4 regions of the Ferrimonas balearica DSM 9799 genome follow, and region 3 is predicted to be linked to each of the others. Evidence: predicted binding sites of a transcription regulator. Region 3 holds the regulator's gene; each other region holds the start of a gene.
What was found. The regulator MetJ, encoded in region 3, represses methionine synthesis genes. The targets are predictions, from matches to a motif close to TAGACGTCTAGACGTCTA.
Positions count from the first base shown of each region.

Region 1 (7,687 bases), 960 kb from region 3:
GGTTAGGGAGAGCGGGCGCAGTAGGAAGCCTGGGGGCACTCGCTTACTATTTTTATGAACGTTAATTTAAGGTGTTGATATGAAGAATTTAACATTTGAAGAAACACAAGAAGTAGCAGGTGGGATGGTATTTTTTGTATATTTTGCCGCTGGATATTTAGGGGCGTTTTCGCTATCTGCTGGTTTTGCTTATGGCGCCGTAGATGCCATGTCTGAAAATAGATGAATATCTATCAGGGGGGAGACCCACTGAAATTTCCCAAAATTGTTATGATTAATAGAATTTTTTTATATCTTGGTCTAGCTCTTCTTTTTATATGGATTTTTTGGGTTAAGGATTATATTAAAGATGATTGGAATTGCATTTTTTCTTTGCCACTTGACAAGATAAGCGTTTTGATAATTGCCATTCCGGTTTTGGCTCTTTCTAACATATTTAGAGGGGTCGTGTCGGGAAATAGTAAATTTGATAGGTCCTCGGTTTTTGTGTCTTTATTGGTCGCGATTTATATTTTTGCCTTTCAGTAGGGCTGATGATTTTATTATTAGGCAACGATAATTATTTCATGATCTATTTAATGTAATCCCTATCTACATTTTTAATTTTGATGGTAAATGGTTCTAATGAGAGAAATTTAATTTGATAGTAGAAAGTGAACCCTCAAATAACGCACCTTCATCTGATGATGATGAAAATAGCCTAGAGCTTCTGGAGTTTTCTAGCGCGCGTCGAGTTCCGCTTGTCATGCAAACTGAAGTCGCGGAGTGTGGCCTGGCCTGTCTGGCGATGGTGGCGAGCTTTCATGGTTCTAAGCAAGATTTGCCTTCACTAAGGCAGCGGTTTAATACTAATCTCGTCGGTATGAACCTGCAGCAAATGATCGCTTTGGCTGATGGTTTAGGTCTTGCTAGTCGTGCACTTAAGTGTCCATTGGCAGAGGTTGGAAAACTGGCGATTCCTTGTGTGCTGCATTGGGATATGAATCATTTTGTTGTGTTGACGGGGGTGTCCAGAACCGACATAAAGATTAACGACCCGGCGCTGGGAAAACGCCAGATGAGTCTGGCTGAGTTTAGTGAGCATTATACTGGTATTGCGCTGGAGTTAACGCCAGCGAGTAACTTCAAAAAGCAGGACCAGCGGGTGCGAATGAAATTATCGCAACTGTGGAGCAAAATCGTTGGCCTCAAGTCCGGCTTAGTCTCATTACTGCTACTTTCGATCGTACTGCAAGTTTTTGCTCTTGCTAGTCCTTACTACATGCAGTGGGTGGTGGACGAGGTGCTACTCAGCAATGATCAGCCCCTTCTCACCGTGCTTGCTATCGGCTTTAGTTTACTAGTGTTGTTCACTGTAATCTCTACTGGAGTTCGTAGCTATCTTATATTACGCCTATCTAGCATGATGAATATGCAGATGGGGGTTAACCTGTTAAGGCATCTTCTTAAGTTGCCTATGGCTTACTTCGAGAAGCGACATATAGGGGATCTAGTCTCACGTTTTGGCTCGCTGGCGCAAATTCGAGAGCGTTTGACAACGGGGCTCATTGAAACGGTTGTCGATGGGTTAATGTCGATGACCGTATTGATAATGATGTTGCTATACTCGCCTAAACTGGCTGCAGTGGTGGTAGCGGCTGTCGTTCTTTATACTTTGCTTCGGCTTGCTTTATACCAACCTCTCAGGCGCCAAACTGAAGAGTATATTCAAGCACAAGCCAAGGAGCAAAGTAACTTTCTCGAGAACATCCGTGGTATTCAAACAATTAAACTATTCACCTGTGAATCGATGCGTCAGAGTCTATGGCAGAATCGATATGCCGAAGTCGTTAATAGCGAAATTCGTCTCGGAAAGTTGAAAATTAGCTTTGATGTAATAAATAAGTTTCTCTTTGGCATTGAGAATGTAGTGGTTGTATATTTGTCCGCAACTTTGGTAATGGAAGGCCTGTTAACCGTTGGGATGATTTTTGCCTTTATCGCGTACAAAAATCAGTTTACTGATCGAATGGCGAGCTTCGTTGAGCAACTGATTCAATTTCGAATGCTAAGGTTACACCTTGAGCGGATATCAGACATTGCTCTGGCCGAAGTTGAGCCTCACCGAGAATCTCGATTATCTCTGGCGGAGGTTCTTGGCAAACTTGAGCTTAAGGGAGTGAGTTTCCGCCATGCTGAAAACACACCTTGGATAATCCGGGATTGTAACCTTTGCGTTGAGCCGGGTGAATCCGTAGCTATCGTCGGACCGTCGGGCTGTGGCAAAACAACACTGATTAAATTGATGCTGGGACTGCTTGAGCCGTCTGAGGGTAAGGTATTGTTGGATGGTAAGGATATTACTCAGATTGGCCTTACTGAATATCGTCGTCAAATTTCTGCTGTGATGCAAAACGACACTCTGCTATCTGGCTCGGTATTGGATAATTTGAGCTTTTTTGATCCCGAACCAAACTTGGTTAAAGTGCAGCGCTGTGCTCAACTTGCTGCCATCGACGCTGATATTAGTCGGATGCCTATGGGCTACAACACTTTAGTCGGCGACATGGGGAATCAGTTTTCAGGAGGACAGGTACAGCGTTTACTGCTAGCGCGGGCACTGTATCAGGAGCCTAAGGTGCTCTTTATGGATGAGGCAACCAGTCATTTGGATGTGCAGAACGAAATCAGCATCGGTGAACATATTAAAGATCTTGCGATGACCCGAATCATCGTTGCACATCGGCCAGAGACCATTAAGCAAGCCGATCGGGTGATGGTGATGGATGCCGGTAAATTGTTAAGTCTCGAAGCGCTGCAAGCTTTGCATAAAGAGACATCGAACTGCCCACCTTAAGTTGCGTTAGAGGGCAGGTAGAGAGGCCAGCCCTGAATCTAAAAAAGCCCCGCATTGCGGGGCTTTTTTTGTCGGCGAGGCGGGTCTTACAGACCGGCGTCGGCGCGCAGGGCTTCAGCTTTATCGGTTTGTTCCCACGGGAACTCAACGCGGCCGAAGTGACCGTAGGAGGCGGTCGGCTGGTAGATCGGGCGCTCCAGGTGCAGCATCTGGATCAGGCCGTACGGACGCAGGTCAAAGTGCTTGCGTACCAGCGCGATCAGGGTGTCTTCCGGCAGTTTGCCAGTGCCGAAGGTTTCGATGCTGATGGAGGTCGGCTCAGCCACACCAATGGCGTAGGAAACCTGGATCTCACAGCGGTCGGCCAGGCCGGCAGCGACGATGTTCTTGGCAACGTAGCGGGTGGCGTAGGCGGCAGAACGGTCCACTTTGGACGGATCTTTACCGGAGAACGCACCACCACCGTGACGAGCCATACCGCCGTAGGTGTCTACGATGATCTTACGGCCAGTCAGACCACAGTCACCCATCGGGCCACCGATAACGAAACGGCCGGTCGGGTTGATGTGGAACTTGGTGTCTTTGGTGATCCACTCAGCCGGCAGTACCGGCTTGATGATGGTTTCCATCACGCCTTCACGCAGGTCTTCGGTGGACACGCTGTCGCAGTGCTGGGTGGACAGTACTACGGCGTCGATGCCAGCGATCTTGCCATCTTCGTAGGCGAAAGTGACCTGAGACTTGGCGTCCGGACGCAGCCACGGCAGGGTGCCGTTCTTGCGCACTTCAGCCTGACGCTTCACCAGACGGTGGGAGTAGGTGATCGGCGCCGGCATCAGCACGTCGGTTTCGTTGCTGGCGTAGCCGAACATCAGGCCCTGGTCACCAGCACCCTGCTCACGCGGGTCAGCGCGGTCAACGCCCTGGTTGATGTCCGGGGACTGTTTGCCGATGGCAGACAGAACGGCGCAGGAGTTGGCATCAAAGCCCATGTCGGAGTGGGTGTAACCAATCTCGCGAACGGTTTGACGGGTGATCTCTTCGATATCGACCCAGGCGGAGGTGGTGATCTCACCGCCGACCATGACCATGCCGGTCTTTACGTAGGTTTCACAGGCCACGCGGGCTTTCGGGTCTTGAGCCAGGATGGCGTCGAGCACCGCGTCGGAGATCTGATCCGCAATTTTATCGGGATGACCTTCGGACACCGACTCGGAGGTGAACAGGTGACGTGCCATAGGGAAATTCTCTCGTCTATCTATACTGAAAAACGTGTAGAGGCTTCTACATCTGGACGGCTATTCTATGGATTTTTCATTCCAATACCAGTGCGGCGGATCAAAACTTCGTGACTCCGCTGGAAAGCGCGTGTCGGAATGACAGTTTAGACTGTGTTTGAGTCGGTGGATTTTGCCCCACAAAGGGGGTATAACTGCGCGCCTCGGCGTCAGGCCGACAAGTACTGAGTTCAATTTTGAGGCTTTATGGTTCTAGAGGCATAAGCCGTGTGGCGCGTTCGCACCGCACGGCAACGGATGAATATGACGATGTTTGCTCAATTTTACCCCCCCCTCTCGGGAGGATGGCGCCCGCCGTCCGCCTGCACCACACTCTCTCATTGTACCCCTGACTTGTCTGGAACCGCCGACGCGGCCGGAGTGTTCCCTGCTGTCACTGTGACCCATTACCGCCCCCAAGGGCGGCAGTTAGGAGTAGAAAAACAATGAGCGATAACCGCTACCTGGAAACCCTGTACCCCTCTTATGGCCAGTCGTTTGCGATGGAAGAAGTGCTCTTCCGTGCGCCGACTGAACATCAGGAACTGATCATCTTTAAAAATGAACGGTTCGGACGGGTAATGGCTCTGGATGGTGTTATCCAGACCACCGAGGCGGATGAGTTCATCTACCATGAGATGCTGACTCATGTGCCGATTCTGGCTCACGGCAACGCCAAGCGCGTGCTGATCATCGGTGGTGGTGACGGCGGTATCCTGCGTGAGGTGCTGCGCCACGAGTCCGTAGAGCACGTGACCCAGGTGGAGATCGATGATCAGGTCATCGAGATGTGCAAACAGTACCTGCCGAACCACAGCAATGGTGCCTTCGATAATCCGCGCGCCCACATCGTTATCGACGATGGCAAAGCGTTCGTGATGAACTGCACCGAGAAGTTCGACGTCATTATCTCCGATTGCACCGACCCGATCGGGCCGGGCGAAGCGCTGTTTGAGTCTGACTTCTACCGTGGCTGCAAAAACTGCCTGACCGAAGGCGGTGTGTTTGTGGCCCAGAACGGCGTGCCCTTTATGCAGCCGGATGAAGCGGAAACCACCAAGGCGCGCCTCAAGCCGTTCTTTGCTGACCGCACCTTCTACTGTGCACCGGTACCGACCTACATCGGCGGCGTGATGTCCCTGGCCTGGGCCTCCGACAACGCCGAACTGCGCCAGCTGTCCAGTGAAGTGATTGCTGAGCGTTTTGCCAAGGCTGGTTTCAAGACCCGTTACTACACCCCCGCGGTGCACACTGGCGCCTTCGCGCTGCCCCAATTCCTGATCGACCGCCTCGACGCGGTGGAATAACTGAGGTTTCCGGCATTGAACTGGACCGTAGACGACGCGCTCAACCTGTACAACGTGCCCTACTGGGGCCGTGGTTACTTCCACATTAATGAGCAGGGCCAGGTGGTGGTTCGCCCCAACCGGCAAGCCCCGGAGCAGGCCATTAACCTGGCCGAGCTGACCGACAGCCTGGTAAACCAGGACGGCGTTAAATTGCCGTTGCTGGTGCGTTTTCCGGAGATTCTGCACAGCCAGGTTCAAGGGTTGTGTGGTGCCTTCCGCAACGCCATCAGTGACTATGGCTACAAGGGCGATTACCTGGCGGTGTACCCGATCAAGGTTAACCAGCAGCGCAGTGTGGTGACCGAGCTGATCGCCGGTGGCCGCGAGCAGCTGGGCCTGGAAGCGGGTTCCAAGGGTGAACTGATGGCGGTGCTGGCGATGGCCCAGGACGCGGCATCGGTGATCGTGTGCAACGGTTACAAGGATCGCGAGTACGTCCGTCTGGCGCTGATTGGCCAGAAGATGGGCTACGAAGTGTACCTGGTGATCGAGAAGATGTCCGAGCTGGACCTGGTGCTGGAAGAGGGCCGCAAACTGGGCGTGATTCCGCGCCTGGGCGTTCGTGCCCGTCTGGCCAGCCAGGGCAAAGGCAAGTGGCAGTCCTCCGGTGGTGAGAAGTCCAAGTTTGGCCTCTCTGCGGCGCAGATCCTCAAGCTGGTGGAGCGCTTGCGCGCTGAAGGCCAGCTGGATTGTCTGCAGCTGCTGCACTTCCACCTGGGCAGCCAGATGTCCAACATCCGCGACATCCAGAAGGGCCTGACCGAGTGCGGCCGCTTCTATATGGAGCTGCGCAAGATCGGTGCCCCGGTGGCGATCGTCGATGTGGGCGGTGGTCTGGGTGTGGATTACGAGGGTACCCGCAGCCAGAGCAGCTGTTCGGTGAACTACTCACTGCAGGAGTACGCCAACAACGTGGTGTACGCCATCGGTGATGTGTGCCGCCAGTACCAGCTGCCGCACCCGCGCCTGATCTCTGAGTCCGGTCGCGCCATGACCGCCCACCACGCCGTGCTGATTGCCGACGTGATTGGTGTTGAAGCGTACCAGCCGGAAGAGGATCTGGCCGCCCCCGGTCCCGGTGCGCCGCTGGTGCTGAACAACATGTGGCAGACCCTGAAAGAGGTGCAGGCCCATACCGACCTGCGCGCTCTGGGTGAGATCTTCCACGACACCCACAACGATCTGGCCGATGTGCACGCCAAGTACAACTACGGTCTGCTGGACCTGGCGCAGCGCGCCTGGGCTGAGCAGGTTCACCTGGCGGTGTGTCACCAGGTGGCGCAGAAGCTGACGCCGAAGAACCGGGCCCACCGTCCCATCATTGATGAACTCAATGAGAAGCTGGCGGACAAGTTCTTTGTGAACTTCTCGCTGTTCCAGTCGCTGCCGGATGCCTGGGGCATTGACCAGGTGTTCCCGGTGTTGCCGATCAGTGGCCTCGATACCAAGCCGGACCGTCGCGCGGTGATCCTCGACATCACCTGTGACTCCGACGGCACCATCGATCAATACGTGGATGGTCAGGGCATTGAAACCACCCTGCCGATGCCGGCCTGGCAGGCGGAGCAGCCGTACTATATCGGCTTCTTTATGGTGGGCGCGTACCAGGAGATCCTGGGCGACATGCACAACCTGTTTGCCGACACCGAAGTGGTGGATGTGCGCCTGGATGAGCAGGGCCAGTGGCAGGTGGCAGACCGGGTTGAAGGCACCACCGTGGCTGAGGTGATGGAGTACGTGAACCTGGATCCGAAAGCGATCCTGGATCGCTACCGCTCCCGCCTGGACGGTCGTGACCTCGACGCTGACACCCGCACCGCCATCCTGGCGGAGCTGGAAGCCGGCCTGCAGGGCTACACCTATCTGGAACCCTAAGCGTCGTCGCGCAAATGAAAAAGGCCCCGAATGGGGCCTTTTTTTGTATCAGGAGCTGGCGATAGCTATTGGTGGCTTGGCTTAAGAATCGACAGGCGAAAGCCACGCTACCATTCGAACCAAGCCGAACGGGGTTGTGATAACCGCAGGCACAAAAAAGCCACCGTCATAACGGTGGCTGAGGGCCGACTGTGCGCCCGGGGGCTAACTCGCTGGCGCAACGTCTGACACAAAAAACGCCCCCCGAAGGACGGGGGGCGCAAGGGCGATCAGTTGACCCGGTACTTGGCGATCAGCGCTTCATCCAGCACCACGCCCAGGCCCGGCTGGTCCGGTACGGCCACGAAGCC
Region 1 is NC_014541.1:654,028-661,714, forward strand. It holds gene FBAL_RS20700 (hypothetical protein) at 1-65, shown strand, start outside; gene FBAL_RS20385 (hypothetical protein) at 80-226, shown strand; gene FBAL_RS03145 (peptidase domain-containing ABC transporter) at 641-2,836, shown strand; gene metK (methionine adenosyltransferase) at 2,923-4,074, opposite strand; gene speE (polyamine aminopropyltransferase) at 4,560-5,420, shown strand; gene speA (biosynthetic arginine decarboxylase) at 5,421-7,337, shown strand; gene FBAL_RS03165 (mandelate racemase/muconate lactonizing enzyme family protein) at 7,607-7,687, opposite strand, start outside.
Region 1: the regulator MetJ is predicted to act here: its motif matches at 4,120-4,137, upstream of metK (methionine adenosyltransferase).

Region 2 (7,687 bases), 1.3 Mb from region 3:
TGGTGACCGAAAACGGCTGGTTTGCGGCCCGCCCCTCCGGTACCGAGCCGATCTACAAGATCTACGCCGAAAGCAGCCGTGACGAGGCGCACCTCGCCTTGCTGCTGGAGGAAGCGCAAGCGCTGATCAGCCAGCTCAGCAGCTAATCTGAACAGGGAGCCCGTGTGGCTCCCTTTTTTGTTTTCTTTGCCTCAGGAGGCGCCCGTGAACGTGAAATCCGCCTACGTTCGGCCCGCATTGATTTTGGCGATTGGGCTGGTGCTTGGACTGGCTGCGCTGGGCTACCAGCTGGGTAGCAGCGCGCTGTCGATTAAGGAGTATGAGCGCACCGTAACGGTCAAGGGGCTGTCAGAGCGGGAGGAGGCGGCGGACGTGGTGCTGTGGCCCATCCGCGTGATTGCTGCCGACAATGACCTGACCGCGCTGTACAACAAGCTGGAATCCGATATGCAGGTGATCCAGACCTTCCTGACCCGTGAAGGGCTGTCGCCGGATGCCATTACCCTGTCAGCCCCGACGGTGGTGGATAAGCTGGCCCAGCAGTATGGCGGCCCGGCTGAGGTGCCGTTCCGCTACTCCGCCAGCCAGACCCTGACGGTCTACTCCTACGAGGTGGAGAACACCCGCCGCATCATGGGGGAGATTGCCACGTTGGGCAAACAGGGCATCGTCATCAGCCAGGATGATTACCGCGGAGCGGTGCAGTATCTGTTTTTGCGCCTGAACGACATCAAGCCGGAGATGGTGGAGGAAGCCACCATGAACGCACGCTCGGTGGCGCAAAAGTTTGCCGAGGATTCACAGAGTCGGCTGGGTAAGATCAAGCGTGCCAGTCAGGGCCAGTTTTCCATCAGCGACCGCGATGCCAATACCCCCTACATCAAAAAGATTCGGGTGGTGTCCACGGTTGAGTATTACCTGTCGGACTAACATCATGGCCAGCCCCATCTTTACCACCGAACGACTGATCGTGCGGCCGTTGCTGCAGGCTGACCTGCCCTGGTTCGTTGAATTGGAGGGGGATCCGGAGGTGATGCGTTATACCGACCGTCCGGCTCAAACACCGGAGCAGTCCACCTTCGCTTTACTGGAACTGGCGGGCCGACGGGAGCTGGACGGTCAGTTATGCCTCTGGGCCGTGGTGAACCGCGAGGGCGAGGGGTTGGGCACCGCCGCAGTCTATCGTAATGACGACCAGCAGTGGGAGATGGGCTACAAGTTCCATCGTTACTGTTGGGGGCAAGGGTTGGCGTCAGAGTTGGCCGAAGCGCTGGTGGGCTACCTGCAGCAGCCGCTTAAAGGCGAGACGCTCCATGCTTTCGCGTTCAGCGACAACGTCGCATCCTGCCGGATTCTGGAGAAGTGTGGGTTTGCGCTTGTGCGCGAGTGGTTTAATCCGGATTACCAGCTGCTCGATCGCCATTATCAGCTGACGTTTTCTGAGTAAGCGGGTTCTGCTGGCAGATGGGGCGTTCGCCCTGATGGCTGGCCATGGCGCGAAACAAAAACGATACAAATACATCTTTTTTGCATAACGTATAAAAAAGTCGGGTATGGCACTATGCGTTTTATGTAATCTAAACCTCTGAACTGTAGCGGTATTTCAGGGAGTCCATGTTTTTTACTACTGCTCGACTGACGCTTCGCCCGGTGTTACCCGAAGATACGTCCTGGTTGCCCGCGCTGCGGGATGCCCCCTCTGTTCTCGATCTCAGCCAGTTTGATTCTCGCTTACCTCCCTCCGTTGTTCTTGACTCAATGGGGGAATGCATCGGGCTGGTACTGATTTGGCCCTCGGCGCCTTCCCTCTGGCGCATTGAATTCCTGTTGCTCGATTCGGCCCGCGGCCAGGGGTATGCCCAGGAGATGGTGCGGGCCTGGGGCCACCGTTTCCAGCAGCTGTGTCCGGGCGACAATCTGGAGGCTCATCTGCAAGAGGGCGACGAGGCCGCGCTGAAGGTATTGCGCTTTGCCGGATTCGAACCCTGTGGCGCCGGTCGTTACTGCCTTGGAGGCGGACTCTGAGAAGCCGTACCAACCTCAAGTGTTTGTTGTTGGAAAAAGCGGATACGCTTAATGCTCCGGCACAGCACGAAGGAGCCCGAGATGATTGCCGTTGGACAACCGCTTCCCCCGATTGAGTTCACCCGCCTCAGCGCGGATGGTATGGAAACCCTGGATAACCGGTATTTTGCCGGTCGCACCGTGGTGTTGTTCGCGGTGCCGGGGGCCTTTACGCCCACCTGCAGCGAAGCCCATCTGCCTGGCTACGTGGTGCTGGCGGATAAGCTCAAAGCCGCTGGAGCCGATGCCATTGCCTGCGTGGCAGTGAATGACGCCTTCGTGATGAAAGCCTGGGGCGACAGCCAGAACGCCGATGCCATCGATATGCTGGCGGACGGTGACGGCTCGGCCCACAAGGCGATGGGGCTGAGCATGGAAACCGGCGCCTTTGGTGGCACCCGCGCCCAACGCTACGCCATGATCGTCAAAGACAACGTGGTGACGGTGCTGAACGTGGAAGCACCCAAGGCGTTCGAGGTCAGCGATGCGGAAACCCTGCTCAAAGCGCTGAACCCGTAATCAAAAGGGGGCCGGTTGGCCCCCTTTTGCTGACGCCGTGGGCCGGGTCGGGTACACTTCGCCCACCCCTTAGTCACGAGAGAAGCCGATGTCGATCCAGTGGTTCCCCGGCCATATGAACAAAGCCCGCAACGAGATTAAAGAGATCATGCCCCAGATGGACGTGATCATCGAAGTGCTCGATGCGCGCATCCCCTACAGCAGTGAAAACCCCATGGTGGCGAAGCTGCGTCGGGATAAGCCGGTGATCAAGATCCTCAACAAGGCGGATCTGGCTGACCCGGAGATGACTCAGGCCTGGATGGCCTACCTGGAGCAGGAGCGCGGGGTGAAAACCCTGGCGCTGGCGGACGATAAGGTCAGCCACGTGCATAAGATCACCGAACTGTGCCAGAAGCTGGTGCCCAGCAAAGTGGGCCCGGGTAAGCAGATTAAGGCGATGATCATGGGGATCCCCAACGTGGGCAAATCCACCCTGATCAACACCTTGGCGGGCCGCGTGGTGGCAAAAACCGGCAACGAGCCGGCCGTGACCAAAGCCCAGCAGCGCATCAAGCTGGATGACGGCATCATGCTGTACGACACCCCCGGCATGCTGTGGCCCAAGCTGGAGAACGAGCATTACGGTTACCGTCTGGCGGCAACCGGTGCCATTCGTGACACCGTGGTGGTGTACGAGGATGTGGGCAGCTACGTCTCTGAGTATCTGCTTGGCGCCTATCCGGAGCTGCTGAAAAGCCGCTACAAGCTTGATGAACTGCCGCAAACCGACTGGGAGTTTATGGAGATGGCGGGCAAGCTGCGTGGCTGCGTGCGCTCCGGCAACCAGGTCGACTTCACCAAGTTCGGCACCATCCTGATCAATGAACTGCGCTCCGGCACCCTGGGCCGCATCACTCTGGAAACCCCGGAGATGAAAGAGCGCGAAGAGGCAGAGCTGGCGATTCTGCGGGAGAAAGCGGAAGCCGCGAAAGCGGCCAAAGAGGACGAGCGCGGCAAGAAGCGCAAACGTCGCCGTTAAGGGCAACGCCAAAACAGAAACCGGGCCAGCGCCCGGTTTTTTTGTGCTCAGTAGAAGGGCAGGTGACAGCTGGGTTGTTCGTTACGGGCCAGGTAGTTCTGGTGATACTCCTCGGCACGCCAGAAGGTGCTGGCGGGGCAGATCTCGGTGACGATGCGCTTCGCTTTCCAGTAACCATCTCGCTGTTGCGTGGCTTTGGACACTTCAGCGGCCAGGCGCTGCGTTTCGTCGTGAAAGAAGATCACCGAGCGGTACTGGCTGCCGATGTCTTCGCCCTGCTGGTTGAGGGTGGTGGGGTTGTGGTGTTGCCAGAAGAAGGTCAGCAAGGTCTCGAAATCCACCTCGTTGGGATCAAACTCCACCTGCACCACCTCGGCATGGCCGGTTTGCCCGCTTTTTACTTCCGGGTAGGTGGGGTGCTCCACATGGCCGCCCATATAGCCACATACCACCGCTTTCACACCGGGGATCTGGCGCAGGAAATGCTCGACGCCCCAAAAACAACCTGCCCCGAGGGTGGCAATGCGGTACTGACTCATGGCTTCTCTCCCTGACTGTCGACTCTTAACTGTGGACGTTTGGATGGCTAAACATCCAGAAGCCTAACCCAAGTTGACGCGCTTGCCAAGCCCCGGTTGCTGTCGTGCTGGTTTGCCGTAAGCACGCTGTTACAATGGGCCGCAAAGGAAGTCTCCAAGGAGAGAGATAGTGCTTCAAGACAATAAGGATCTGTTGGTCCACACCCTGGCCCACCCCCACCACCTTCCCCAAACCGAAACCTTCACCCTGGCTGACGGCACCAAAGTACAGTTGCCGGACGTCGGCGTGATGATCATCGAACCGTCCCGGCCCACCGAACAGGATGTGGTGTTGTCAGCAGGGGTACACGGTAACGAAACCGGCCCCATCGAGATGCTGAATGAGCTGGTGGGCGCGTTGCTGGACGGCAGCCTGCCCCTGCGCAGTCGCCTGCTGGTGCTGTTGGGTAACCCACCCGCCATGGTGGCGGGTAAGCGTGAGCTTGAGGTGAACCTCAACCGCTTATTCAGTGGGGCCCACCAGCAGGGCGACACCGCGGAACACCACCGTGCTGCGTTGTTGGAGCGGTATGTTCGCGACTTTTTTGAGGCCGGAGGTGAGGGCAGGGCGCGCTACCACTACGACCTGCATACCGCCATCCGTGACTCCCGGCGGGAGAAGTTTGCCATCTACCCGTTCCGCCATGGTCGTCCCTGGCGCTGGCAGCAGATCGACTTTCTGGCCAGTGGCGGGGTGGAGACCATCCTGCTTTCCCACAGTGCCACCACCACCTTCAGCTACTTTTCCTCCAACGAGTTTGGCGCCGATGCCTTTACCGTGGAGTTGGGTAAGGTGCACCCCTTTGGCGAGAATGACCCGGCCCGCCTGGCGGCGATGAAGCAGCAGCTGGCCCGTTTGCTGGCGGCGCAGCCGCTGGGGCTGGAGCAGGTCGACCGCAGCCGCATCACCGTGTTTGATGTGGCTCAGGTGATCAACAAGCACAGCGACGATTTTGCCTTCACCTTTGCCGACGATGAGGCCAATTTCACTCCGTTTCCCCGGGGCCATCTGCTGGCCACCGATGGCGGAAAGGCGCACTACGTGGTGGCGGAGGAGGAGGCGATCGTGTTTCCCAATGCCCGGGTGGCGAACGGTCAGCGGGCGTTGCTGACGGTGGTGCCGGTCGGGTCGGACCAGCCGTTCGAGTAGCTCGATGTAAATTCCCTTGTACAGCCCGCTGCCTGTCGTACCGGGTTGGGGCTGTCAAGGGAGGTTGTTAAGCAGTTTACGTAAAGGTAACGTGAGCCCGGACAAACTATAACGATAAGAAGTGCCTGGCCAAATTGCGCCGGGAAACCACAAGCAACCATTGGGACAGTAACGATGACGGACAGTTCGACCTTGGATGCGGTGAGCCACCAGGCCACCTTTACCGAGGGCCAGGCATTGGCCATTCCCACTCTGAAGATCCTGCAGGCTGACGGCACCGCCTATGAGCAAGCCGTAATGCCGATGATCGACAAGGCATTGGCGCTCAGGATCTACGACACCTGCGCCTTTATCCGCGTTCTTGATGAGCGGATGCTGGCCGCCCAGCGTCAGGGCCGAATCAGCTTCTACATGACCTGCACCGGCGAAGAGGCCGCCGTAACTGGCTCCGCCGCCGCACTGGAAGCGCAGGACATGATCATGGCTCAGTACCGCGAGCAGGCTGCCCTGCGCTACCGCGGTTTCACCACTGAGCAGTTTATGAACCAGATGTTCTCCAACGCGAAGGACCTGGGCAAAGGCCGCCAGATGCCGATTCACTATGGCAGCCAGGCACTCAACTACATGACCATCTCCTCACCGCTGGGTACCCAAATCCCGCAGGCGGCGGGCTACGCCTACGGCCAGAAGCTGGCGGGCGACCCGGCGGTCACTATCTGCTACTTCGGTGAAGGTGCCGCCTCGGAAGGGGACTTCCACGCTGGCCTGAATATGGCCGCGGTGCATCAGGCCCCGGTGATCTTCTTCTGCCGCAATAACGGTTATGCCATCTCCACCCCCGCCAATGAGCAGTTCGCCGGTGACGGCATCGCGCCCCGTGGCGTGGGTTACGGCATCAAGACCATTCGCGTTGACGGCAATGACATGCTGGCGGTGCTGGCCGCCACCCAACAGGCCCGTGCCATCGCCCTGTCGGAACAGTGCCCGGTACTGATCGAAGCGATGACCTACCGTCTCGGCGCGCACTCCAGCTCCGATGACCCCACCGGCTACCGCTCCCGCGAAGAGGAAGCCAAGTGGCGTGAGCACGATCCGGTACTGCGCTACAAGCTGTGGCTGATCAACAAAGGTTGGTGGAGCGAAGCGGAAGATGAGGCGCTGTACCAGACCTACCGCGAGGAGGTACTGGCGGCGGTGAAAGTGGCGGAGAAGATCCCGGCACCGGGACTCGACACTTTGGTCAGCGATGTGTATGACCAGATCCCCCGTCATCTGGCTGAGCAGCTCGACAGTGTGCGCGAGCAGATCAAGCTGTACCCCGAGCAGTACCCGGCCACCGCCGGCAAGGAGGCCAAGTAATGGCGCAAATGAACCTGTTGCAGGCGATCAATAACGCCCTCGATATCGCCATGGCCGCCGATGAGCGGGTGCTCTGCTTTGGTGAAGATGTCGGTCACTTTGGTGGCGTGTTCCGCGCCACCGCCAAACTGCAGGACAAATTCGGCAAGGCACGGTGTTTCAACACCCCGCTGACTGAGCAGGGCATTATTGGCTTTGCCAACGGTCTGGCGGCCCAGGGCCACCGTCCGGTGGCGGAGATCCAGTTCGCCGATTACATCTTCCCGGCGTTCGACCAGATCGTGAATGAGTCCGCCAAGTTCCGCTACCGCAGCGGCAACGAATTCAATGTCGGCGGCCTCACCATCCGTACCCCCTATGGCGGTGGCATTGCCGGGGGTCACTATCACTCCCAGTCACCGGAAGCCTACTTCACCCAAACACCGGGTTTGAAGGTGGTGGTGCCCCGTAACCCCCATCAGGCTAAGGGCCTGTTGCTGGCCTCTATCCGTGACGACAACCCGGTGGTGTTTTTCGAGCCCAAGCGTCTCTACCGTGCGTCCGTCGGTGAAGTGCCGGAGGAGGATTACCAGCTGCCGCTGTCCGAAGCGGAAGTGGTGAAGCCGGGCACCGACATCACCCTGTTGGGGTGGGGCGCCCAGATGGAGCTGATCGAGAACGCCGCCAAGCGCGCCGAAGCGATGGGCATCAGCTGCGAAATCATCGATCTGCGCACTCTGCTGCCCTGGGATGTGGACACCGTAGCGGCCTCGGTTGAGAAAACCGGACGCCTGCTGATCTCCCACGAAGCACCGCTGACCGGCGGCTTTGCCGGGGAGATTGCGGCCGCCATTCAGGAGCGCTGCTTCCTCTATCTTGAGTCGCCGATTGCCCGGGTTTGTGGCCTGGATACCCCCTATCCGCTGATGCTGGAGAAGGAACATATGGCCAACGAGCACAAGATCTTCGAGGCGATCAAAGCCTCGGTGAATTTCTAAGGAGTGGACATGATCAAGG
Region 2 is NC_014541.1:2,625,899-2,633,585, reverse strand. It holds gene pgm (phosphoglucomutase (alpha-D-glucose-1,6-bisphosphate-dependent)) at 1-146, shown strand, start outside; gene FBAL_RS12065 (SIMPL domain-containing protein) at 205-930, shown strand; gene FBAL_RS12060 (GNAT family N-acetyltransferase) at 935-1,447, shown strand; gene FBAL_RS20460 (GNAT family N-acetyltransferase) at 1,759-2,025, shown strand; gene FBAL_RS12050 (peroxiredoxin) at 2,107-2,583, shown strand; gene ylqF (ribosome biogenesis GTPase YlqF) at 2,672-3,604, shown strand; gene msrA (peptide-methionine (S)-S-oxide reductase MsrA) at 3,652-4,143, opposite strand; gene astE (succinylglutamate desuccinylase) at 4,313-5,332, shown strand; gene FBAL_RS12030 (thiamine pyrophosphate-dependent dehydrogenase E1 component subunit alpha) at 5,507-6,691, shown strand; gene FBAL_RS12025 (alpha-ketoacid dehydrogenase subunit beta) at 6,691-7,668, shown strand; gene FBAL_RS12020 (dihydrolipoyllysine-residue acetyltransferase) at 7,678-7,687, shown strand, end outside.
Region 2: the regulator MetJ is predicted to act here: its motif matches at 4,176-4,193, upstream of msrA (peptide-methionine (S)-S-oxide reductase MsrA).

Region 3 (7,687 bases):
CGCAGCTCCATCTTTGAAACCGCCTCCCAGTTTGGCCGCATCAAGGGTGGCAGCAACTACAACACGGTGTACCTGCAGTGGCACTTCTGATCGCCATCATGATGAACAAAGGAGTGTCTCATGGCTGATGGTTCCCCGACCTCAACCGGAGGTCGCCAATGAACGCCATGCTGTTGAGCCTGGTGATGCTGACCATGGTGCCGGTGACGCCCACACCGATGGAACAGGCCGACGACTTCTTTGCCGTGTATGCTGAGCGTAAGGATTTCGAGGCGCTGATGGCGTTCTACGCCGAAGACGCGGTGCTGGAGGATATGGTGTATGGCCATATCGCCGAGGGCCGTGAGGCGATTCGGCGCACGTTGGACTGGTCCCGGGGCGAGTTTCGGGTGCTGGACGGTGGCCCCGCCCTGACCCTGACCGAGACCGTCGGCGAGGGCTCAGTGGTGGTGGTGAACGGCTACTTCCGCCCGTTCGAGTTTGATGGCGATGCCCTCGGCCCCTGGCGCTTTACCATCTGGCTGGAGTTTAACGACAGTGGGGCTATCCAGCGCCAGACGGACTGGATCAACTACACGCCCCGACAACGCTATCTCGGCGGCGACAACCGCAATGACGCGGTCGACCAATAATAAGGAGACACCCCAATGTCATCGGCATTGATGGGCGCAGGACGCTTCAACGATCATCTGCAAAAACGGCTGGACCCGACAATCCAGATCCGCCCCGCCACCGAGGCGGACATCCTGCAACTGAGCCAAATCCGCCTCTCCGTGGTGGAGAATGTGTTGTCGGATCCGGAGCGGCTGACTCCGGCCATCTACCACGACTACCTGACCGGGCGAGGTCGCGGCTGGCTGGCGTTGTGCGATGGGGAAGCCGCGGGATTTGCCGTGGCCGACGGGCAGGACGCGTCAATCTGGGCGCTGTTTATCGACCCCCGATTTGAGGGGAAAGGATTGGGCAAAGCGTTACTGGACCGGGCCGTGGACTGGCTGTTTGCCAACGGCGCCCGGGTGATCACCCTCTCCACCGACACCAACACCCGCGCCGAAGGGTTTTATCAGGCCCAGGGCTGGCAACCCGGCGCCATCGACGTGCGCGGCGAGCGCCACTTCACCCTGTCCGCACCGGAATAACCGGTTACTCCGAGCAACCGTGGGCTGAAAGCCCACGCTACCAAAGCGAATCGGCCCGTCGAAGGCCACCGTAGCGTGGGCCTGTGGCCCACGGCACCCAATTGGATAGGGCCCCGGAAGGCCACCGTAGCGTGGGCCTGTGGCCCACGGCACCTAATTGGACAGGGCCCCGGAAGGTCACCGTAGCGTGGGCCTGTGGCCCACGGAACCCAATTGGATAGGGCCTCGGAAGGTCACCGTAGCGTGGGCCTGTGGCCCACGGAACCCAATTGGACAGGGCCCCGGAAGGTCACCGTAGCGTGGGCCTGTGGCCCACGGCACCTAATTGGACAGGGCCCCGGAAGGTCACCGTAGCGTGGGCCTGTGGCCCACGGAACCCAATTGGATAGGGCCCCGGAAGGTCACCGTAGCGTGGGCCTGTGGCCCACGGAACCCAACCGGATAGGGCCCCGAAGCTCACCGTAGCGTGGGCCTGTGGTCCACGGCACCCAATTGGATAGGGCCCCGGAAGGTCACCGTAGCGTGGGCCTGTGGCCCACGGCACCCAATTGGATAGGGCCCCGGAAGGCCACCGTAGCGTGGGCCTGTGGCCCACGGCACCTAATTGGACAGGGCCCCGGAAGGTCACCGTAGCGTGGGCCTGTGGCCCACGGAACCTAATTGGATAGGGCCCCGGAAGGTCACCGTAGCGTGGGCCTGTGGCCCACGGAACCCAATTGGATAGGGCCTCGGAAGGTCACCGTAGCGTGGGCCTGTGGCCCACAGCACCCAACCTGATAGGGCCACCGTTATGGCCTCGGAAACGGCGTTATTCGGGGCTCAAACCTCAAGCCTCAAACCTCGGGCCACAGGGCGATGGCGGAGCGCAGCACCAGCAAAGTACCAGCCAGAGCGCAGATCACCAGCGTCGCCGCTTTCAGCCGCTCCGGCTCCACCCGGTTGGCCAGCTTGTCGCCGATGGCAAAGCCCAGCGCGGTGGCAGGCAGCAGCCAGAATCCCCGCAAAAGGTCATCCCACCCCAACTCACCGGCCAGCGCCAGCAGGGTCAGGGCGATGATGCAGCCAAACAGGAAGAAACTGGAGAGGGTCTGGCGCATCTGCGCGGCACTTCGATGGTGGTTGAGCAGCAGCGCCATCGGCGGCCCGCCAATGGCGGAGATGGAGGAGAACACCCCGGACAGGGTGCCCGCCCAGAACAGGTTGGCTTTGGTAAACGCCACCGAGTATTTGCGCACGGTCAGGGCGACGGCCACCAGCACAATCAGGCCGATGCCCAGCCCCAGCCACTCAGCCGAGGCCACCACCAGCAGGTAGGTGCCGATGATGCCACCGGGAATGCGGCCCAGCAGGGCCGGAGCCAGCACCCCAATGTCCAGCGGGGCGCGGATGCGCCACATGGTGAGAATGGAGAGGGCCATTCCCATCAGGATAATGGGCGCAGGCACCCAGGCGGGGTCAATCATGTACAGGATGGGGGTGACCACCACGGCCAGGCCAAATCCGATGGCGCCCTGAACGGCAGCACCCACGGTCACCACAGCCAAAACCCAAAGCAGGCTGAGATCCAACAGCGGCCTCGACAGTCTTTTGGTTAGAACAAGAAAAAAGCCTGCGATGCGCAGGCTTCTTCAGGATTAATCGTCCAGGTTTTCCCAGTCGATGCCCAGCGCTTCCATCATGCGACGGGCTTCCGCCGGGACGCCGTCAGGCTTGTCCTTGCGCAGGTCGTCGTCCTGCGGCAGCGGCTGGCCGGTGTAGGCGTGCAGAAACGCTTCACACAGCAGCTCGCTGTTGGTGGCGTGGCGCAGGTTGCCGATCTGACGACGGGTACGTTCGTCAGTCAGAATTTTGAGCACTTTCAGCGGGATGGAAACGGTGATCTTTTTGACCTGCTCGTTTTTCTTACCATGCTCCGCATAGGGGCTGATGTAGTCCCCATTCCACTCGACACTCATCGATGCACCTTTAAGTCGTGATTACGGTTGCAAATTTTAACCACACCATCTGTAGAGTCAAATTGTTGCCATCTCGACCCATATACGTTTAGACGTCCAAACGTCTTGACGCCCGGGCGTATGATGGTTAGCTTAATACGCTCACCCCCTAAAATTGCTTTGCGTCAGACTGGAGGATGCACCAATGAGCCAGCACCAATTTGCCACTATCGCCGCCCGGGAAGGCATTGATACCGACACGCAACATGGCGCTGTGGTGCCTCCGATCTACCTCTCCACCAACTACACCTTCGAAGACTTCGGCCAGCCGCGCCAATACGATTACGCCCGCAGTGGCAACCCCACCCGCTCCGCCCTGGCCGACGCCCTCGCCAAGCTGGAAGGCGGCGCCGGTGCGGTGGTGACGGCCACCGGCATGGCCGCGGTAACGCTGGCGACCTCACTGCTGGGCCCGGAAGACCTGCTGGTGGTGCCGCACGACTGCTACGGCGGCAGCTACCGCCTGTTCACCTCTCAGGCCAACAAGGGCGCGTTTAAGCTGGCGGTGGTGGATCAGGGCGACGACGCCGCTCTGGCCGAAGCGCTGGCTCAGAACCCGAAAATGGTGTGGCTGGAAACCCCGTCCAACCCGCTGCTGCGCGTGGTCGACGTAGCGGGCATCGCCGAACAGGCCAAAGCCGCTGGCGCGCTGGTGGTGGCCGACAACACCTTCCTGTCGCCGGTGCTGCAGCAGCCGCTGAGCCTCGGCGCCGACATCGTGATCCACTCCACCACCAAATACATCAACGGCCACTCTGACGTGGTGGCCGGTGCGGTGATCGCCAAAACCCCGGAGCTGGCGGAGCAGCTGGCCTGGTGGGGCAACTGCCTTGGCATCACCGGCGCGCCGTTTGACGCTTGGCTGACCCTGCGCGGCCTGCGCACCCTGCCGCTGCGTATCCAGCAGCACCAGGCCAATGCCGAAGCCGTGGTGGCGCTGCTGGCGGACCACCCGGCGGTGGCCAAAGTGCACTACCCGGGCCTGACCAGCCACCCCCAGCATGAACTGGCCAAGCGCCAGCAGGCGGGCTTTGGCGCCATGCTCAGCTTTGAGCTGAAGGGCGGCGAAGCGGAAGTGCGCGCCTTCCTGTCACGCCTGACCCTGTTCTCCCTGGCCGAAAGCCTCGGCGGCGTTGAGAGCCTGGTGGCCCACCCGGCCACCATGACCCACGCCGCGATGGACCCGGAAGCCCGCCGCGTGGCCGGCATCTCCGACACCCTGATCCGCCTCTCCGTGGGCATCGAAGACCCCCGTGATCTGGTCGCAGACCTGACCCAGGCCCTGGGCTGAACGGACAGAGGAGAGCAGTACCATGGCGCGCAGTCACCTGCATAAATTTGGCGGTTCCTCCCTGGCGGATGCGGATTGTTACCGCCGGGTGGTTCATATCCTGCTGACCCAGGGCCAGGCCGACGACCTGGTGGTGGTGTCCGCCGCAGGCAAAACCACCAACGCCCTGATCGCCCTGATTGAACAGGCGAGCCGGGGCGAGGACACCGCCGCAGCGCTGACTGCGCTGCAGGATTTTCAGCGTCAGCTGATCAGCCAGCTGCTGATCGGCGACGAAGCCCAGTCCCAGCAAGCCCAGCTCAATGCCGACTTTGTGCGTCTGGCGGGCTGGCTCAAGGAACCCCAACAACAGCGCAACGTGATTCAGTCGCTGGGGGAGTGTTGGTCTGCCCGCCTGCTGGCGGCGGCCCTGCGCCAACTGGGCGTGGCGGCAGCCAGCCTTGATGCCCGTGATTTCCTCACCGTGGCACCGGGCCTGACCCCGCAACCGATTGAGCAATACAGCCGTGACCTGCTGGAGCAGCGTCTGGTGGCCCAGCCCCACACCCGGCTGGTGATCACCGGCTACATCGCTGCCGATGAGCAGGGCGATACCGTGCTGCTGGGGCGCAACGGCTCCGACTACAGCGCCACCCTGATTGGCAGCCTGGCCGGGGTGCAGGGCGTCACCATCTGGACCGACGTGGAGGGGGTGTTCAACGCCGACCCCAACCTGCTGGACGACGCCCGCCTGCAAACCCAGCTGAGCCTGGACGAAGCCGACCGACTGGCCCGACTGGGTTCGCCGGTACTGCACCCGCGCACCCTGCAGCCGCTGAAGCAGCACGCGCTGGACCTGAACGTGCGCTCCAGCTACACCCCGGAGCGCCCCTACACCCGCATTCTGGCCGGTGAGGCGGACGCCGAGCCGGTGGTCACCAGCCTCAGCCGGGTGGCGTTGCTGCACTGCGAAGGGGCCGCGCCGGATGCACTGGGCGAGGCCTTTGCCGAACTGGAACAACAGGGGCTGGCACCGCTGGTCAGCTACCCGGAACGCGCCGCCGTGGCGGTGCTGGAAGAGCAGGCCGATGCCGCCGAAGCGCTGCTGGCGGATCGCCTCGCCAGCCCGGTGCGGCGTGACCACAGCCACGGCCTGGTGGGCCTGGTGAGCGACGGCGCCACCCGCCTGCGCGGGGCCTTCTCCCGCCTGCTGGGGCGTCAGGCCTGGCCGCTGAAAGCGGACGCGCTGGCGCTGGTAACCCTGGTGCCGGCCGAACAGGTCGCCGACCTCACTGCCCGGGTGCACCGCCGCTGTGCCGGTGCCCGCAAACGCATCGGCCTGATCGTCGCTGGCAAAGGCAACATCGGCAGCGCCTGGCTGGACCAATTCGCCGGCTATCAGGCCCGCATCCGTCAGGATTTGGAAGCGGAGCTGACCCTGGTGGCCATCCTCGGCCAGAACCAGGCCCTGCTGTGTGAGCGCGGCATCGTCCCCGCCCAGTGGCGTGAGCACTTTGACGCCGACGCCAGCGACTACCAGCTCGATGACGTGGTGCGCCAGCTGGCGGCACTGCCCTACGACGAACTGGTGCTGCTGGACATCACCGCCAGCGCCCAGCTCAGCCTCGCTTACCCGCGTCTGCTGGAAGCGGGCATCCACCTGGTCAGCGCCAACAAGCAGGCGGGCAGTGGCCCGCTGGCGTTCTACCAGCAGCTCAAGCAACACCTGGCTGAGCGTCACCTGTACTGGCGCTACAACGCCACCGTGGGCGCGGGCCTGCCGATCTTCTACGCCCTCGACGACCTGCGCCGCAGCGGCGACCGCCTGCAACGCATCGACGGCGTGTTCTCCGGCACCCTGAGCTGGCTGTTCCACCACTACGACGGCCAGCGCCCGTTCTCCGAACTGGTGCTGGAAGCCAAAGCGGAAGGGCTGACCGAGCCGGACCCGCGGGACGACCTCTCCGGCGTCGACATGCAGCGCAAGCTGCTTATCCTGGCGCGGGAGCTGGGAGTGGCGCTGGAGCTGGAGCAGGTGGCGCTGGAATCGCTGGTGCCCAACGCCCTCAAAGACCTGCCGCTGGATCAGTTTCTGGCCCGCATCGACGAGCTGGACACCCCGCTGGCCGATGCGGTGGCCGAGGCGGCCAAAGCGGGCAAGGTGCTGCGCTATACCGCCGCGCTGGCGCTGGAGAGCGACCGTCTGGTGGCCCGGGTGGGGCTGGATGCCGTCACCCCGGAACACCCCTTCGCCAGCCTGCCGGCCGGTGATAACCAGTTTCTGCTGCGCAGCGACTACTACCCCGATGGCCTGGTGATCCAGGGCCCGGGCGCGGGCCGGGCGGTGACCGCCGCCGCCGTGCAATCGGATCTGGTGGCAATCTGCCGCCGCTTACTGCATTAATTGACCACGGATTGATAGGGAGTCGGGGATATGGGATTTCATCACGCCCAACAGGTGGAAGCGCTGAACGAGCGATTGAGCTCGCTGCGGGACATTCAGGTTTCATTCGAGTTTTTCCCGCCCTCCAGCGCCGAGATGGAAACCACCCTGTGGCACTCCATCGAGCGACTGGCGCCGCTTAAGCCGCGCTTTGTGTCGGTGACCTACGGCGCCAACTCCGGCGTGCGTGACCGCACCCACAAGGTGATTGAGCGCATCCACAACGAGACGCAGCTTCAGGCCGCGCCCCACCTGACTCTGGTGGACGCCAGCGACGAAGAGCTGCGCACCCTGGCGCAACAGTACTGGGATCAGGGCGTGCGCCATATTGTGGCGTTGCGTGGCGACGTGCCCCAGGGCCAGCCCAACCCCAACCGCTATGCGTCCGATCTGGTCTCCCTGCTGCGCGACGTGGGCGACTTTGAGATCTCCGTGGCGGCCTACCCGGAGTGCCACCCCGAAGCGCTGTCAGCGCAGGCCGACCTCATCAACCTCAAGCGCAAAGTGGACGCCGGTGCCACCCGCGCCATCACCCAGTTCTTCTTCGACATAGAAGCCTACCTGCGCTTCCGTGATCGCTGCGCGGCGGCGGGCATCGACGCCGAAATCGTCCCCGGCATCCTGCCGGTCACCAACTACCAGCAGCTGCTGAAGTTTGCCGATTTCGCCAAGATCCGCGTGCCCAACTGGCTGCACCATATGTTCGACGGGCTGGATGACGACCCCGCCACCCGCAAACTGGTGGGGGCCAACGTCGCCATTGAGATGGCCAAGGTGCTGGCCAAGGAGGGGGTGGAGGAGTTCCATTTCTACACCCTCAACCGGGCGGAGCTCTCCTACG
Region 3 is NC_014541.1:3,968,613-3,976,299, reverse strand. It holds gene FBAL_RS17985 (MipA/OmpV family protein) at 1-90, shown strand, start outside; gene FBAL_RS17980 (nuclear transport factor 2 family protein) at 159-632, shown strand; gene FBAL_RS17975 (GNAT family N-acetyltransferase) at 648-1,139, shown strand; gene FBAL_RS17970 (sulfite exporter TauE/SafE family protein) at 1,973-2,707, opposite strand; gene metJ (met regulon transcriptional regulator MetJ) at 2,774-3,094, opposite strand; gene metB (cystathionine gamma-synthase) at 3,279-4,424, shown strand; gene metL (bifunctional aspartate kinase/homoserine dehydrogenase II) at 4,447-6,807, shown strand; gene metF (methylenetetrahydrofolate reductase) at 6,838-7,687, shown strand, end outside.

Region 4 (7,687 bases), 1.3 Mb from region 3:
ATTCGCACTTCTGATACGTCCACGGAACTTCTCAATTCCGCTTCAACCGCTTACAGAACGCTCCTCTACCAAGCACAACAAGTGTGCTTCCGCAGCTTCGGTGTATCGCTTAGCCCCGTTACATCTTCCGCGCAGGCCGACTCGACTAGTGAGCTATTACGCTTTCTTTAAAGGGTGGCTGCTTCTAAGCCAACCTCCTAGCTGTCTAAGCCTTCCCACATCGTTTCCCACTTAGCGATAACTTTGGGACCTTAGCTGGCGGTCTGGGTTGTTTCCCTCTCCACGACGGACGTTAGCACCCGCCGTGTGTCTCCCGTGATTGCACTCATTGGTATTCGGAGTTTGCATGGGGTTGGTAAGTCGGGATGACCCCCTAGCCCAAACAGTGCTCTACCCCCAATGGTGAGACACGAGGCGCTACCTAAATAGCTTTCGAGGAGAACCAGCTATCTCCCGGTTTGATTGGCCTTTCACCCCTAGCCACAAGTCATCCGCTAATTTTGCAACATTAGTCGGTTCGGTCCTCCAGTACCTGTTACGGCACCTTCAACCTGCCCATGGCTAGATCACCGGGTTTCGGGTCTACACCCTGCAACTCATTCGCCCAGTTAAGACTCGGTTTCCCTACGGCTCCCCTATTCGGTTAACCTTGCTACAGAATGTAAGTCGCTGACCCATTATACAAAAGGTACGCAGTCACCCTCGAAGGGCTCCTACTGCTTGTACGTACACGGTTTCAGGTTCTATTTCACTCCCCTCACAGGGGTTCTTTTCGCCTTTCCCTCACGGTACTGGTTCACTATCGGTCAGTCAGGAGTATTTAGCCTTGGAGGATGGTCCCCCCATGTTCAGACAAGATAACACGTGTCCCGTCCTACTCGATTTCACACTGTGGTCGTTTTCATGTACGGGGCTATCACCCTGTGTCGCCAAGCTTTCCAGCTTGTTCCACTAACTTCCTCAATGCTTAAGGGCTAATCCCCGTTCGCTCGCCGCTACTAAGGGAATCTCGGTTGATTTCTTTTCCTCTGGGTACTTAGATGTTTCAGTTCCCCAGGTTCGCCTCAGTTACCTATGTATTCAGTAACTGATGACACCTTATGGTGCCGGGTTTCCCCATTCGGACATCTCAGACTCAAGTGGCTCTTACCGCCTCATCTGAGCTTTTCGCAGGTTAGCACGTCCTTCATCGCCTCTGACTGCCAAGGCATCCACCGTGTACGCTTAGTCGCTTAACCATACAACCCCAAGGGGTCTTGCTTGTTCTTTGGCTTTCGTTCGTCGTTGAACCTGTCACTCACGCGGTCATTAACCGAAGTTAACTCCCTTGTTCGTTCCAGCTTCGCCTAGACCGAAACCCAAATCCCGTCGCAACCGTAATGAGCTTTGCAAAGCGCATTACGCATATGACGCAACCAAATGTTTCGTTATTCAGCTTTACGCTGAATCGCCGGATATCAAGACACTTGCAAGAAGTTTACTCTTACAATTTCTCGAGAAATTTATCAGCTTATCCAAATTGTTAAAGAGCAAGGCTTAAAAAAGCCAAAGGTAAATTCTTCAATTTATCTTTGGCCTCTTATCCTTTAGAGAGTAAGTGGTGGAGCTAAGCGGGATCGAACCGCTGACCTCCTGCGTGCAAAGCAGGCGCTCTCCCAGCTGAGCTATAGCCCCATTCCATGTTGCGCGCAGTATTCGTGGCCAATTCGCTTTGAGGCAAGGCGCCATGGGAGGAAGTTTGGTATACCAAACGACGACCAGGACAACTCAGCATTCAGAGCAAATTTGGTGGGTCTGAGTAGATTTGAACTACCGACCTCACCCTTATCAGGGGTGCGCTCTAACCAACTGAGCTACAGACCCACTTTAACTGGCTGATGGTCACCGACTTTTCGTTGCGCTCTTCGCTCCTCGGCCGTTTGGAAAGCCAAACTCCCTGCGGGGCTCATCGCGCGCCTCAATTCGGCACCCATCCGCGGCGTTAAAGCCATGCTTTATCGCACGCACTCTCTATACATTCGTCAGACAATCTGTGTGAACACTCGACGCAGGCAAGAATTCATGTCGTTAAGGAGGTGATCCAGCCCCAGGTTCCCCTAGGGCTACCTTGTTACGACTTCACCCCAGTCATGAACCACAAAGTGGTGAGCGTCCTCCCGAAGGTTAAACTACCCACTTCTTTTGCAGCCCACTCCCATGGTGTGACGGGCGGTGTGTACAAGGCCCGGGAACGTATTCACCGTGGCATTCTGATCCACGATTACTAGCGATTCCGACTTCATGGAGTCGAGTTGCAGACTCCAATCCGGACTACGACCAGCTTTATGGGATTGGCGCACTCTCGCGAGTTGGCAACCCTTTGTACTGACCATTGTAGCACGTGTGTAGCCCTACCCGTAAGGGCCATGATGACTTGACGTCGTCCCCACCTTCCTCCGGTTTATCACCGGCAGTCTCCCATGAGTTCCCGCCATTACGCGCTGGCAACATAGGACAAGGGTTGCGCTCGTTGCGGGACTTAACCCAACATTTCACAACACGAGCTGACGACAGCCATGCAGCACCTGTCTCAGAGTTCCCGAAGGCACCAAACCATCTCTGGTAAGTTCTCTGGATGTCAAGGGTAGGTAAGGTTCTTCGCGTTGCATCGAATTAAACCACATGCTCCACCGCTTGTGCGGGCCCCCGTCAATTCATTTGAGTTTTAACCTTGCGGCCGTACTCCCCAGGCGGTCTATTTAATGCGTTAGCTTTGGAACCCACAGCTCAAGGCCACAGACTCCTAATAGACATCGTTTACGGCGTGGACTACCAGGGTATCTAATCCTGTTTGCTCCCCACGCTTTCGCATCTGAGCGTCAGTCTCTTGCCAGGGGGCCGCCTTCGCCACTGGTATTCCTTCAGATCTCTACGCATTTCACCGCTACACCTGAAATTCTACCCCCCTCTCAAGGACTCTAGCCAAGCAGTATCAAATGCAATTCCCAGGTTAAGCCCGGGGCTTTCACATCTGACTGACTTGGCCGCCTGCATGCGCTTTACGCCCAGTAATTCCGATTAACGCTCGCACCCTCCGTATTACCGCGGCTGCTGGCACGGAGTTAGCCGGTGCTTCTTCTGCGAGTAACGTCACAGCTAGCGGGTATTAACCACTAACCTTTCCTCCTCGCTGAAAGTGCTTTACAACCCGAAGGCCTTCTTCACACACGCGGCATGGCTGCATCAGGCTTTCGCCCATTGTGCAATATTCCCCACTGCTGCCTCCCGTAGGAGTCTGGGCCGTGTCTCAGTCCCAGTGTGGCTGATCATCCTCTCAAACCAGCTAGAGATCGTCGCCTTGGTGAGCCATTACCTCACCAACTAGCTAATCTCACTTAGGCTTATCCAATCGCGCAAGGTCCGAAGAGCCCCTGCTTTCCCCCGTAGGGCGTATGCGGTATTAGCAGTCGTTTCCAACTGTTGTCCCCCTCGACTGGGCAAATTCCTAAGCATTACTCACCCGTCCGCCGCTCGCCGCCCAACAAATCCCCCGAAGGTTCAATGTTGTCGCTGCCGCTCGACTTGCATGTGTTAGGCCTGCCGCCAGCGTTCAATCTGAGCCATGATCAAACTCTTCAATTAAAGATTTTGATTTGCTTCCGTAGAAGCTACTCAATGAATACTGAATTAACTTGGTGTCACTCAGTAGCATCGAGAAAATGATGATTTCTCAACACTGCGTGAGTGCCCACACAGATTGTCTGACTAATTGTTAAAGAGCGTCGCCTTGTCGTTTTCCCCAAGGCAGGATGCGCATTTTAGCGCTTCCTCAGCGCTCGTCAAGGGCGTTTCCGCCAATTCTTTTCGACCGCTGCTTTTGTCGCCAGCGCTTTCGCTGCTGACCGTGTCTCCCGGGGTGTTTCCCCTGTCGACGGAGGCGCATTATAGGGCGGTCTTTGACGCTGACAACCCCTAAATATGGGTTTCGCGCTCAACCGCTGAAAAACACAGCAAAGCGCCGCCTAATTCGCCATTTTCTGGCTGTCTTTCAGGATCCATTCAACCGCAGCTGGCAGATCTTCCCCTTTCCAGTCCACCTCCTGATGCGCATGGCGCAGTTCTCCCACCATCAAAGTGGCTTTGACGCCTGCCGCCTGACCGGCCTGCATATCACTGATGCGGTCCCCGACCAGGTAAGAACTGCTCAGGTCAATGTGATGTTCCCGGGCACCGCGCAACAACATGCCCGGTTTTGGCTTGCGGCAGTCACATCGGGTATCCAGGCCATCGAAATCGGGATGATGCGGGCAGTGGTATACGTCGGTGAGGCTGACCCCGCCATCCAGAAACTGTTGTTTCATCCAGGCGGTCAGAGTTTGGAAGTCGGTTTCACTGTAGAGCTGACGCGCGATGCCCGACTGGTTGGTCACGATCACCAGAGCAAAGCCCGCTTCCGCCAGACGGCGGCAGGCCTCCACCACACCGGGGAGGATTTCGCACTCCTCAATGAAACCAACGTAACCGGTATCTCGATTGATAACCCCATCACGGTCTAAAAACACGGCCGGACGCACTCACACTCTCCCAGGGATAAAGAATTTGGCGGCCAGTATTCCTACCGGAGACGCCAAGGTCAAAAACTTCGCCCTCTCTATGGCGATGAAACCGACGGTTTTACCGGGATTTCTCACTCTGACGCCCCCAGCCCACCTTTAGCTCACTTTAAATCACCGGCGATTTTAGACGGCTAAATGTCTAAATGGCCATTGACAGGCGTCTGGACGTCCAAATAGACTGCGTGCCACAGGCAGCCAAAAGTGCCGCCCAGATAAATAGAAAGAGAACGAACCAGGTATGATCCGACTTCACGCTGTTTCCAAGTCCTACCGCCAGGGCGATCGGGTCATCCCCGCGCTCAAGCCGCTGGACCTGCACGTTCCCGCAGGGACCATCTTTGGCATCATCGGCAGTTCCGGGGCGGGTAAGAGCACCCTCATCCGCTGCGTTAACCTGCTTGAGCAACCTGACGCCGGTCAGATCGTGATAGACGGCCAGGACCTGACTCAGCTTAACGCCGCAGGTCTGCGCCAGGCCCGCCAGCAGATTGCGATGATCTTCCAGCACTTTAATCTGCTGGCCTCCCGCACCGTCTATCAGAATGTGGCCCTGCCGCTGGAACTGGCTGGCGCCGGTAAGTCTGCCATCCGCAACAAAGTGGAATCCTTGCTGGAGCTGGTTGGGCTGTCCGATAAAGCCGATGCCTATCCGGCCAATCTGTCCGGAGGCCAGAAGCAACGCGTAGCCATCGCCCGGGCGTTGGCCAACGACCCCAAGGTGTTGCTTTGCGATGAAGCCACCTCTGCGTTGGATCCCGAGACCACCAAGTCGATCCTGACGCTGCTGAAAACCATTAATCAAAAGCTCGGCCTGACCATTCTGCTGATCACCCACGAGATGGAGGTGGTTAAGCAGATTTGCGACCGCGTGGGCATCATTGATCAGGGTGAGTTGATTGAGCAGGGCGAGGTCGGCCCCTTCTTTGCCAACGCAAAGACCGAACTGGCACGCCGATTTATCCGCTCTACCCTGCATCTGGATATCCCGGAGCAGTACCGCTCTGCGCTGCGCGCCGAACCGGGCGACAACGCCCTGCCCCTGATCCGTCTGAGCTTCCATGGCGACAGCGTTGATGCCCCGGTGATCACTCAGGCCGCCAAACGCTTTGGCATCGACATCAGCATTCTCAGCGCCCAGATGGAATACGTCGGCGGCACCAAGTTCGGCCTGATGCTGGCTGAACTGATGGGGGATGCTGAAGCGGTATCCGGCGCCACCGCGTACCTGGTTGAACACAATATTGATGTCGAGGTTCTGGGTTATGTCCACTGATCTGCTTCCCCTGCTGTGGAACGCCACCCAGCAAACCCTGCAAATGGTTTTCCTGTCGGGCCTGCTGGCCGCACTGGTGGGCATTCCGCTGGGTGTGGTGCTTCACCTGACCAAAACCGGCCAGCTGATGGCTAACCCCTGGGTTAACCGGGTACTGGGCACGCTGGTCAATGCGGGCCGCTCCGTTCCCTTTATTATCCTGCTGGTGGCCATCATCCCGTTCACCCGCATGGTGGTTGGTACCAGTATTGGCACCATGGCCGCAGTCGTGCCCCTGACTGTGGGCGCCATCCCCTTTATCGCCAGACTGATCGAAGGCGCGCTGATGGAAGTGCCTTCAGGATTGGTCGAGGCCGCCCAGGCAATGGGTGCCAGCCCGGCACAGATCGTCAGCAAGGTGATCCTGCCCGAGGCCCTGCCCGGCATCGTCAACAGCATCACCATCACCCTGGTCACTCTGGTCAGCTACTCCGCCATGGCCGGTGCCGTTGGGGCCGGTGGGCTGGGTGACCTGGGCATCCGCTACGGTTACTACCGCTTTGAGCTCGATGTGATGCTCGCCACCATCGTTATCCTGCTGGTGCTGGTTCAAGCCCTGCAGAGCGCCGGTGACGCTTTGGTTCGTCGCATCGACCACCGCTGATTCAAATAACAACGCATAAATGAAGAAGGACAACACCATGAACCTGTTTCGCTCCCTGATTGCTGGCGCTGCGGCCCTGGCCCTGACTGCCTGCGGTGGCTCTGACGAGAACGTACTGAAACTGGGCGCCATTGCCGGCCCGGAAGCCCAGGTGGCTGAAGTCGCCGCTGAGCTGGCCAAACAGCAGTTTGGTCTTGAGGTAGAGGTGGTGCCCTTTACCGACTACGTCACTCCCAATGCCGCCCTGAACGACGGCAGCATCGACATCAACGCGTTCCAGCATCGTCCCTACCTGGAGGGTCAGGTGGAAGCACGCGGCTACCAACTGGTGGCCGTGGCCAACACCTTTGTCTATCCGATTGCCGCATACTCCAGCAAGATCCGCAGCCTGGATGAGCTGAACATCGGCGATAAAGTGGCCCTGCCCAATGACCCGACTAACCTGGGGCGCTCACTGGTGCTGCTGGAGAAGCAGGGCCTGCTGACCCTGAAGCCCGGCGCGGGCATCAATGCCACCCCCCGCGACATCATCGACAACCCCAAGCAGATTGAGATCCTTGAGCTGGAAGCGGCTCAGCTGCCCCGCGCCCTGCAGGACGTCAGCTTCGCCATCATCAACAACACCTTTGCCGGCCAGGCTGGCCTGACTCTGGAAAAAGATGGTCTGTTTGTCGAAGCCAAGGACAGCCCCTACGTCAACCTGATCGTGGCTCGCACCAACAATCAGGATGACCCGCGCATCGCCCAGTTTATTCAGGCCTACCAATCCGATGCGGTTTACCAGAAAGCTCAGGAGCTGTTCAGCGGCAACATCGTCAAAGGCTGGTAATCGCTCTTCCTTATCAATGCGGGCCTCCTTCAGGAGGCCCTTTTTCGTGGTCTCCCCCCAACCAGACTTGAATCAAGCGTCTGTAATCGGGCGCCTTTTCACACACATTGGGCTTTAATTAACCATTGCCAGTCGGTAACGTAACCACAGCAATCGACCAATACAGGAAGCCCCCCCATGTCCACCATCATTACCCTCGTGGTTCTGGCGGTTATCGCCCTTTACGTTGTCAGCATCTACAACAAGCTGGTTAATCTGAAAAACCGCCACCAGAACGCGTTTGCCCAGATCGAAGTGCAACTCAAGCGCCGTTATGACCTGATCCCCAACCTGGTGGAAACCGCCAA
Region 4 is NC_014541.1:2,654,025-2,661,711, forward strand. It holds rRNA gene FBAL_RS12185 (23S ribosomal RNA) at 1-1,238, opposite strand, end outside; tRNA gene FBAL_RS12190 (tRNA-Ala) at 1,599-1,674, opposite strand; tRNA gene FBAL_RS12195 (tRNA-Ile) at 1,787-1,863, opposite strand; rRNA gene FBAL_RS12200 (16S ribosomal RNA) at 2,069-3,621, opposite strand; gene gmhB (D-glycero-beta-D-manno-heptose 1,7-bisphosphate 7-phosphatase) at 4,002-4,541, opposite strand; gene metN (methionine ABC transporter ATP-binding protein MetN) at 4,834-5,868, shown strand; gene FBAL_RS12215 (methionine ABC transporter permease) at 5,858-6,511, shown strand; gene metQ (methionine ABC transporter substrate-binding lipoprotein MetQ) at 6,549-7,340, shown strand; gene FBAL_RS12225 (LemA family protein) at 7,518-7,687, shown strand, end outside.
Region 4: the regulator MetJ is predicted to act here: its motif matches at 4,720-4,737, upstream of metN (methionine ABC transporter ATP-binding protein MetN).